DNA from 2 places in the Propionispora vibrioides genome. Region 1 is predicted to be linked to the other one. Evidence: riboswitches for the same ligand, from Rfam matches in the RefSeq annotation. Region 1 holds a riboswitch; the other holds the start of a gene.
What was found. Region 1 has a riboswitch for FMN ahead of BMW43_RS19005 (ECF transporter S component). Riboswitches for the same ligand answer to the same signal wherever they lie in the genome.
Positions count from the first base shown of each region.

Region 2: another riboswitch for FMN. It lies ahead of ribD (bifunctional diaminohydroxyphosphoribosylaminopyrimidine deaminase/5-amino-6-(5-phosphoribosylamino)uracil reductase RibD); the one in region 1 lies ahead of BMW43_RS19005 (ECF transporter S component).

Region 1 covers NZ_FODY01000034.1:8,472-11,882, forward strand. The annotation lists gene BMW43_RS18995 (DHA2 family efflux MFS transporter permease subunit) at 1-1,112, shown strand, start outside; gene BMW43_RS19000 (hypothetical protein) at 1,198-1,428, shown strand; FMN riboswitch at 1,472-1,648, shown strand; gene BMW43_RS19005 (ECF transporter S component) at 1,714-2,295, shown strand; gene BMW43_RS19010 (bifunctional homocysteine S-methyltransferase/methylenetetrahydrofolate reductase) at 2,333-3,411, shown strand, end outside.
Region 2 covers NZ_FODY01000001.1:130,357-133,767, forward strand. The annotation lists gene BMW43_RS00730 (bifunctional 3,4-dihydroxy-2-butanone-4-phosphate synthase/GTP cyclohydrolase II) at 1-85, opposite strand, end outside; gene BMW43_RS00735 (riboflavin synthase) at 107-763, opposite strand; gene ribD (bifunctional diaminohydroxyphosphoribosylaminopyrimidine deaminase/5-amino-6-(5-phosphoribosylamino)uracil reductase RibD) at 714-1,865, opposite strand; FMN riboswitch at 1,955-2,086, opposite strand; gene rsgA (ribosome small subunit-dependent GTPase A) at 2,168-3,061, opposite strand; gene pknB (Stk1 family PASTA domain-containing Ser/Thr kinase) at 3,061-3,411, opposite strand, start outside.

The DNA of each region.
Region 1 (3,411 bases):
GCTATTTGATCGAACATTTTAGTTGGCGGTCCATCTTTTTTTCGGTGGTTCCCCTGTGTATTATTTGCATTATGCTGGCTTTTCTCATTATTCCAAAATTTGAGCGAAATCAAAAGGCGGGGGCCGATTATCTTGGCGCAGGCTTTTTGATTCTCAGCATCAGTTCACTGCTGATTGCGCTTAATCAGGGACAGAAGGAAGGCTGGGATTCTTTATATATTGTTTCGCTGTTCTATACGGCTGGTGCCGCCATGGTGCTGTTTATCATGGTCGAGCTATATGTAAAACAGCCGATGATTGAGCTGACGCTGTTTAGAAACAAAAATTTTGCCATTGCCAATATCATCGGATTTTTATCCTTTGTCGCCATGTATGGCGCGATGTTTTTGCTGCCCTTCTTTTTAAAGACCATCTTAAATTACAGTTCCATGACGGCAGGCATTATGCTGCTGCCCATGACGGCCACCATGGTGGTGTTTGCCCCGGTCGGCGGTCGGCTGGCCGACCGCTTCGGGTCGCGGCTGCCTACCGCTTGCGGCATTTTGCTCATCTCGTTGGCCATTTATCTGTTGAGTCAGATCAATCCTGATTTTTCGTCCCGGAACTTTTTCATCCGTCTGGTTATGCTGGGGATTGGTCTGGGTTTTACCATGTCGCCGTTAAGCAACTGTGCCATTGCGTCGTTGCCTAAGGACAAGATCGGGGTCGGGTCGGGCGTATTTAATCTGGCTAAAATTATCGGTGGCAGTATTGGCGTTGTCTTTGTTGAAACTTTGCTGACCAACCGGGAAATCCATCATTCCCAGGTATTGAACGCCTATCTGAATCCGGCGGTCCGGTCGACGCAGGAACTGTATAGCCTGCTGCGGACGTTATGGGGCGATAAGGGGATGGATAACCAACTGCTATCCGAGGCCTTGCACGGCTGGAGCACCGGACGGGGACTCCTGCCGGAGCAGTACGCCCAATTCAAACTGTTACTGGGACAAATGCTGCAGCAACATGCCAGCGTATTGTCTTTTGAAGATGTGTTTTTTGCCTTGTCCCTTCTTTGTTTGTGCGGGGCGTTCTTTTCTTTCTTTATTACAGGTCGCCGGGCTGAAGCTGATTAGAGTTGTAGCCGGTGGTGAAAACAGGGCATATACTGGCAGTGAACCGCTGCCGTAACGGCCGGTTGAAGTACGGATGGAGGATGTGATGGTTGTGGCCGTGGCAAGCGATATTAACGACGTGCTAAGAGTGTTTGTTTTTGGTAATTTGAGCAGCATTGTCAACAATGAACCGGTGGTGGTGCCGGCCGGCATCGACATTCTCCTGCAGGTTAATGTTTTGAACAATATGGGAGCGCTGGGACTGCCGCCGGATATTGCACAAATCACCGAAAATTACTTTGTCGCCGGCGCCGGCAGCCAGATAACGGCTACTTGAGTATTGGTGGAAAATCTGGTATGATAAACAAAAAAATAAGACGATATATCTTCGGGGCAGGGTGAAATTCCCAACCGGTGGTAAGCAGTTTTCGCTGCAAGCCCACGAGCCGTAATACTATTCTTCTATAAAGCGTGATGGTTTTAATGGGAGAGTAGTATAAGGCAGACTTGGTGTGATTCCAAGGCCGACAGTACAGTCTGGATGAAAGAAGATAAAAGAGGATCTTTTCAGCCCGGAGATTTTCCGGGCTTTTGCTTTTCCCGGATAGAGGGAGGACTTGTAATGTATAAGACGCAGTATCTGGCAAAGATCGGTCTATTGGCAGCGGTGGCTACTTTGCTGATGTTTTTTGAAGTGCCTGTTCCGATGCTGCCGGCCTTTTTGAAATTGGATATCAGTGAACTGCCGGCGGTCATTGCCGTTTTTTCCCTGGGACCGGTGGCCGGTGTGCTGGTCGATTTGATCAAAAATATGCTCCACATAGCAGGAACCCAGACGGCCGGCATCGGCGAACTGGCCAATTTTCTGGTGGGCGTAGCCTTCTTAGTCCCCGCCGGACTGGTTTATCGCCGGCATAGCTGCTACCAGGGAGCGCTTCTGGCGTTGACGGCCGGCTCGGTAACCATGGTGGCGGCGGCTTCGCTGCTTAACTATTTTGTCTTGATCCCGCTATATCAGGCGGTGCTGCATTTCCCGCTGGAACAAGTCATCGCCATGGGATCGGCGGCCAATCCGCATATTGTTGATTTAAAAACCTTTGTTACCTTGGCGATTGCGCCGTTTAACGCCATTAAGGGCCTTGTGATTGCCGTATTTACCCTGCTGCTTTACCGTAAGGTATTGCCGCTGCTGCATGAAGGCTAGCCACAGGCCGTTGACTTAGAGTAAGGGGTTGTATCATTTGTTTAAGGAATATTTACAGAAACACAGCGTCCTGGCCGACGGGGCGATGGGAACCTACTATGCGGCGCTCACCGGCCGTGACACCGCCTTCTCCGAACTGGCCAATCTGACCGAACCGGCTCAGATTCAAGCTATCTATTGCCAATATATCGAGGCCGGTGCCAGGCTGATCCGGACCAATACATTTTCTGCCAATTCTTTTTCGCTGCAATTGCCGCAGGAAGAAGTGAAAGAAATCATCAAGGCCGGCTATCATATTGCCCGGCAGGCAGCCGCCGGGAAGAACGTCTGGGTGGCGGCCGATATCGGTCCGGTACCCGAAATTATTTCCGGAACAGCCGAAGGGGATCGCAGCCGGATTTTAGCGGAATATCTGTTCCTGGCCGATACTTTTTTGGCGGAAGGTGTTGACCTGTTTGTCTTTGAGACCTTCAGCAGCACCGACTATCTGGCCGAGGTGGCCGCTCATATCAAGCGGCAGCGGCCGGAGGCCTTTATCTGGGCCCAGTTTGCCACTACGCCGGACGGCTTTACCCGCCGGGGCATCAGTAACGAACGGATTGTCCGGGAGGTTAAGCAGATTGCCGCTATTGACGCCTACGGGTTTAACTGCGGTGTTGGGCCGACGCATTTATATAATGCGCTGAAAAACCTGACCGGACGCGACCGCGGCGATATTGTCTCAGTCCTGCCTAATGCCGGCTATCCGGAGATTGTCAATGAACGTACGGTGTATGCTCAGAATCCCGATTACTTTGCCGAAGTTATGGAACAAATCAGCGCTTTGGGCGTACGGATTTTAGGCGGCTGCTGCGGTACAACGCCGGAACATATTAGAAAGACGGCTCAGCGACTGAATCAGTCGGCCGTTTCGCCGGTGGAAGACAGACCGGTGACGGTGCGGGAGGTGCTTCCGGTCAAGGCCGCGCCTAACCAGTTGCGTGACAAACTGTCGCACGGCGAATTCGTAGTTGCCGTGGAGCTGGACCCGCCCTTTGATACCTCGGTTGATAAAATTTTGCATAACGCCCACCTTTGCCGTCAGGCCGGAGTTGATCTAATCACCGTAGCCGACTC
Region 2 (3,411 bases), on a different contig from region 1:
TTTCCCGGTCTTCATCATCAACCACGACGATGATCTTGCCATTTCTTATATCCTCAATAGCTTCTTCAATCGTATTAAATTTCATCGCAAACCTCTCCTTCGTTTTCTAGAATCCATGATCCTTTAGATATTCCATGGTAATACCGACAGGCTTACCAGTTTCGCTCTGATTTTGCGGCAACCCCAAGAGCTTTTCCACATACTTTCCGATCATATCGACTTCCAAGTTAACCGGATCTCCCTTCTGTTTATGTCCCAAAGTGGTCAGAGAAGCTGTATGCGGAATTAATGATACGGTAAACCACTGATCGCCGCAGTCGACTACGGTAAGACTAATGCCATCAATGGCAATAGAACCTTTTTTTATAATATACCGCATAATTTCGGCATCTGCCGTAATCTTGATTAGAATGGCAATATCATTTTTCTCCTTGACGGCAATGCGTCCTACTTCGTCAATATGACCTGCTACAATATGCCCTCCCAAGCGGTCGCCAACCCGGAGTGTTCTTTCCAAATTAACATAGTCACCGGGTCTTAAATTTGCCAATGCAGTTCTATCAACAGTTTCCGGCATTACATCAGCGGCAAACCAACCGTTCGCCAGTTCTACTACGGTAAGGCAAGTGCCATTAACGGCAATGCTGTCACCCAATTTTGTCTGATCCAGCACAGTATTGGCATTAATCGTCAAACGAACCGACTTCTGGCCTCTAGCTATGGCCCTCACTGTTCCCAATTCTTCCACAAGTCCTGTAAACATCACGGCCCTCCCTTCGCTGCATGTAAGCAGTCAGCAATATATCTTTTCCAATATTTTTCACCTGCATGTCTTCAAGTACGGTAGCCTGCGCCATATCGCTCAGTCCCAATCCACCAACAGGTCCCGGCGCCGTTTTGCCGCCAATTATTTTAGGTGCGATAAACCAGTGCACTTTATCTACCACATTCTCCGCTAGTACCGAAGCATTCACCTCGGCCCCGCCTTCCACAAGAATACTTGTTATATTTCGTTGACCAAGCTCAACAAATAAATGTCGTAACGAAACACCTCTCCCGGCAACCAACGGCAGTGTAAGGACCTCTGCCCCCTTCGCTTGCAAAGCTGCCAGTTTTTCCGCCGAAGCCTCCGGCCCGACAGCTATGATGACAGGCGCCTCACAGTCACAAAGCAGCTTTGCCTCTAACGGAATCCGTCCCTTACTGTCCACAATCACGCGGATGGGATTTTTGCCGCCGCCCGGCAAGCGCGTCGTTAGCGACGGATCATCGGCAAGAACGGTTCCAATTCCCACTAAGATAGCATCGTACATATTACGCAAGCCATGGACATACTCTCTTGAACGCTCACTGGTAATCCATTTGGAATGGCCTGTATAGGTCGCAATTTTACCGTCCAGTGTTATTGCCGTCTTTAATACACCAAAGGGCAGTCCTGTGGCAATCCATTTGATAAATACTTCGTTCAGCTGTGCCGCTTCAGCGGCACAAACTCCCTCCAGCACCTCAAGACCATGCTGTCTGAGTTTCTGAATGCCTTTTCCTCTGACAAGCGGATTAGGATCAGTCATTGCCACAACGACCCTTTTCACACCGGCTGCAATTATGGCATCTGTGCAGGGGCCTGTGCGCCCATGATGGCAGCAAGGTTCTAATGTGACATATAGCGTTGCATTTCGTGCCAGTCTCCCAGCCTGGGCGAGCGCATGTACTTCAGCATGGGGTGTTCCTGCAGCCTGATGCCAGCCTTGGCCGACGATGCTGCCATCAGCAACAATGACCGCCCCAACAACAGGATTGGGTGATGTACGTCCCAGCCCTTGCGCCGCCAGCATCAGTGCCTGTTTCATATATAATTCATCCATGCCAGCCTCCTATAAAATAAAAATCCCCTAAAAACCGCAGGGGGTTTTAGGGAAATAACATACCAAGCCTATTAAACTGATGGCCCGTTTGTAGCCTTTTCCCATCCAGACTATACTGTCGGCCCTGGAATTTCACCAGATCAACCACAAAGGTTCGCGGGCTTTACCGCCGGTAAGGAATTAAAAGATGCACTCTTTTTCACCTTGCCCCAAAGGCTAAATCTATTCTTATGTATAGGTATATGATAATAAAATATTGACGATTAGTCAAACGGAATTTTTAAAAATTTACAGGACACGCTCTAAAACTTATTCCGTTGTTCCCGAAGCTCACCGATAATCTCCAAATAAGAGGCATAGCGGCTCTGAGCTATGTGGCCGTCAGTGACGGCTTCCTTTACCGCGCACTGCGGCTCCTTGACGTGAAGGCAGGAAGAAAACCGGCAATGGGCCGAGTATGGTTCCATTTCCGGAAAGCAATCTGCCAGCTGTGCCTCTTTAATGCCGGAAAACTCCGTAAAGCTAAAACCAGGGGTGTCGACGACAAACCCTTCCCCTCCCGCTAACGGCAATAACTGGGCAAACCGTGTCGTATGTTTGCCACGTCCAATCTTCTCACTTAATTCACCGGTAGTCAATTGAAACCCCGGTTCTATTGCGTTTAAAAGAGTTGATTTTCCCACACCCGACGGACCGGCGAAAGCGGAAATTTTTCCGTACAGAATCTGTTTTAATTCCGCTACACCGGTGCCCTCTTTGGCGGAGAGAGCAAGCACCGGATAGCCGATCGCTCGGTACAGGTTAATAATATCCTGCAAACGGTCCGCCGGCAATAGCTCAATCTTATTTATGCACAGGTATGCTTTTAAACCGGACAAAGCGGCAAGCACCAGAAAACGATCGACAAGTCCCACATGAAGGTCGGGTGTGGCAGCGGCAAATGTGACGATTACTTGATCAACATTGGCGACCATCGGTCGCTCCAATTTGGTACGCCTAGGTAAAATCTGCTCAATAACTCCCTTATCCGGTCCGTTGAGCGTGTACTGCACGATATCCCCAACTAACAGGGAAAAACGTTCCTGCTTCATTCTGCCTCGCAGGGTGCAAGTAATTTGGCTCGAATTGGTTTGCACATAGTAAAAGCTATTATAGGTCTTTACTACAATGCCCTGTATTAACTCATTCCCCTGCATCACAATGTCTGCTCCTGGGTCAGTGTTCCATTCAGATACACCTGCATGCGCACTTGCCCTACGCCTTCAATTTGCTTTTCAATCTTATCGCCAGGCTTGTGAGCGCTTTCGTAAACCACTCGCCGGCCATTGGTGTCTGTAACTACGATTTGGACAACCTGGCGCGACGCCCCGTCAGGCACAGTAATCTGTACTATAGCCCGTTTAATGGCACTAGGCGCACTTCTTGCCACAGTAAAATCAATAGAAGTGCCCTCCGTCACCTCGGCTGCGGCAGGCGGATTCTGACCGATGATCGTACCGGGAGGATACTTGTCGCTGGCCTCTTCCGTTACCTTGCCCTGCTTCAG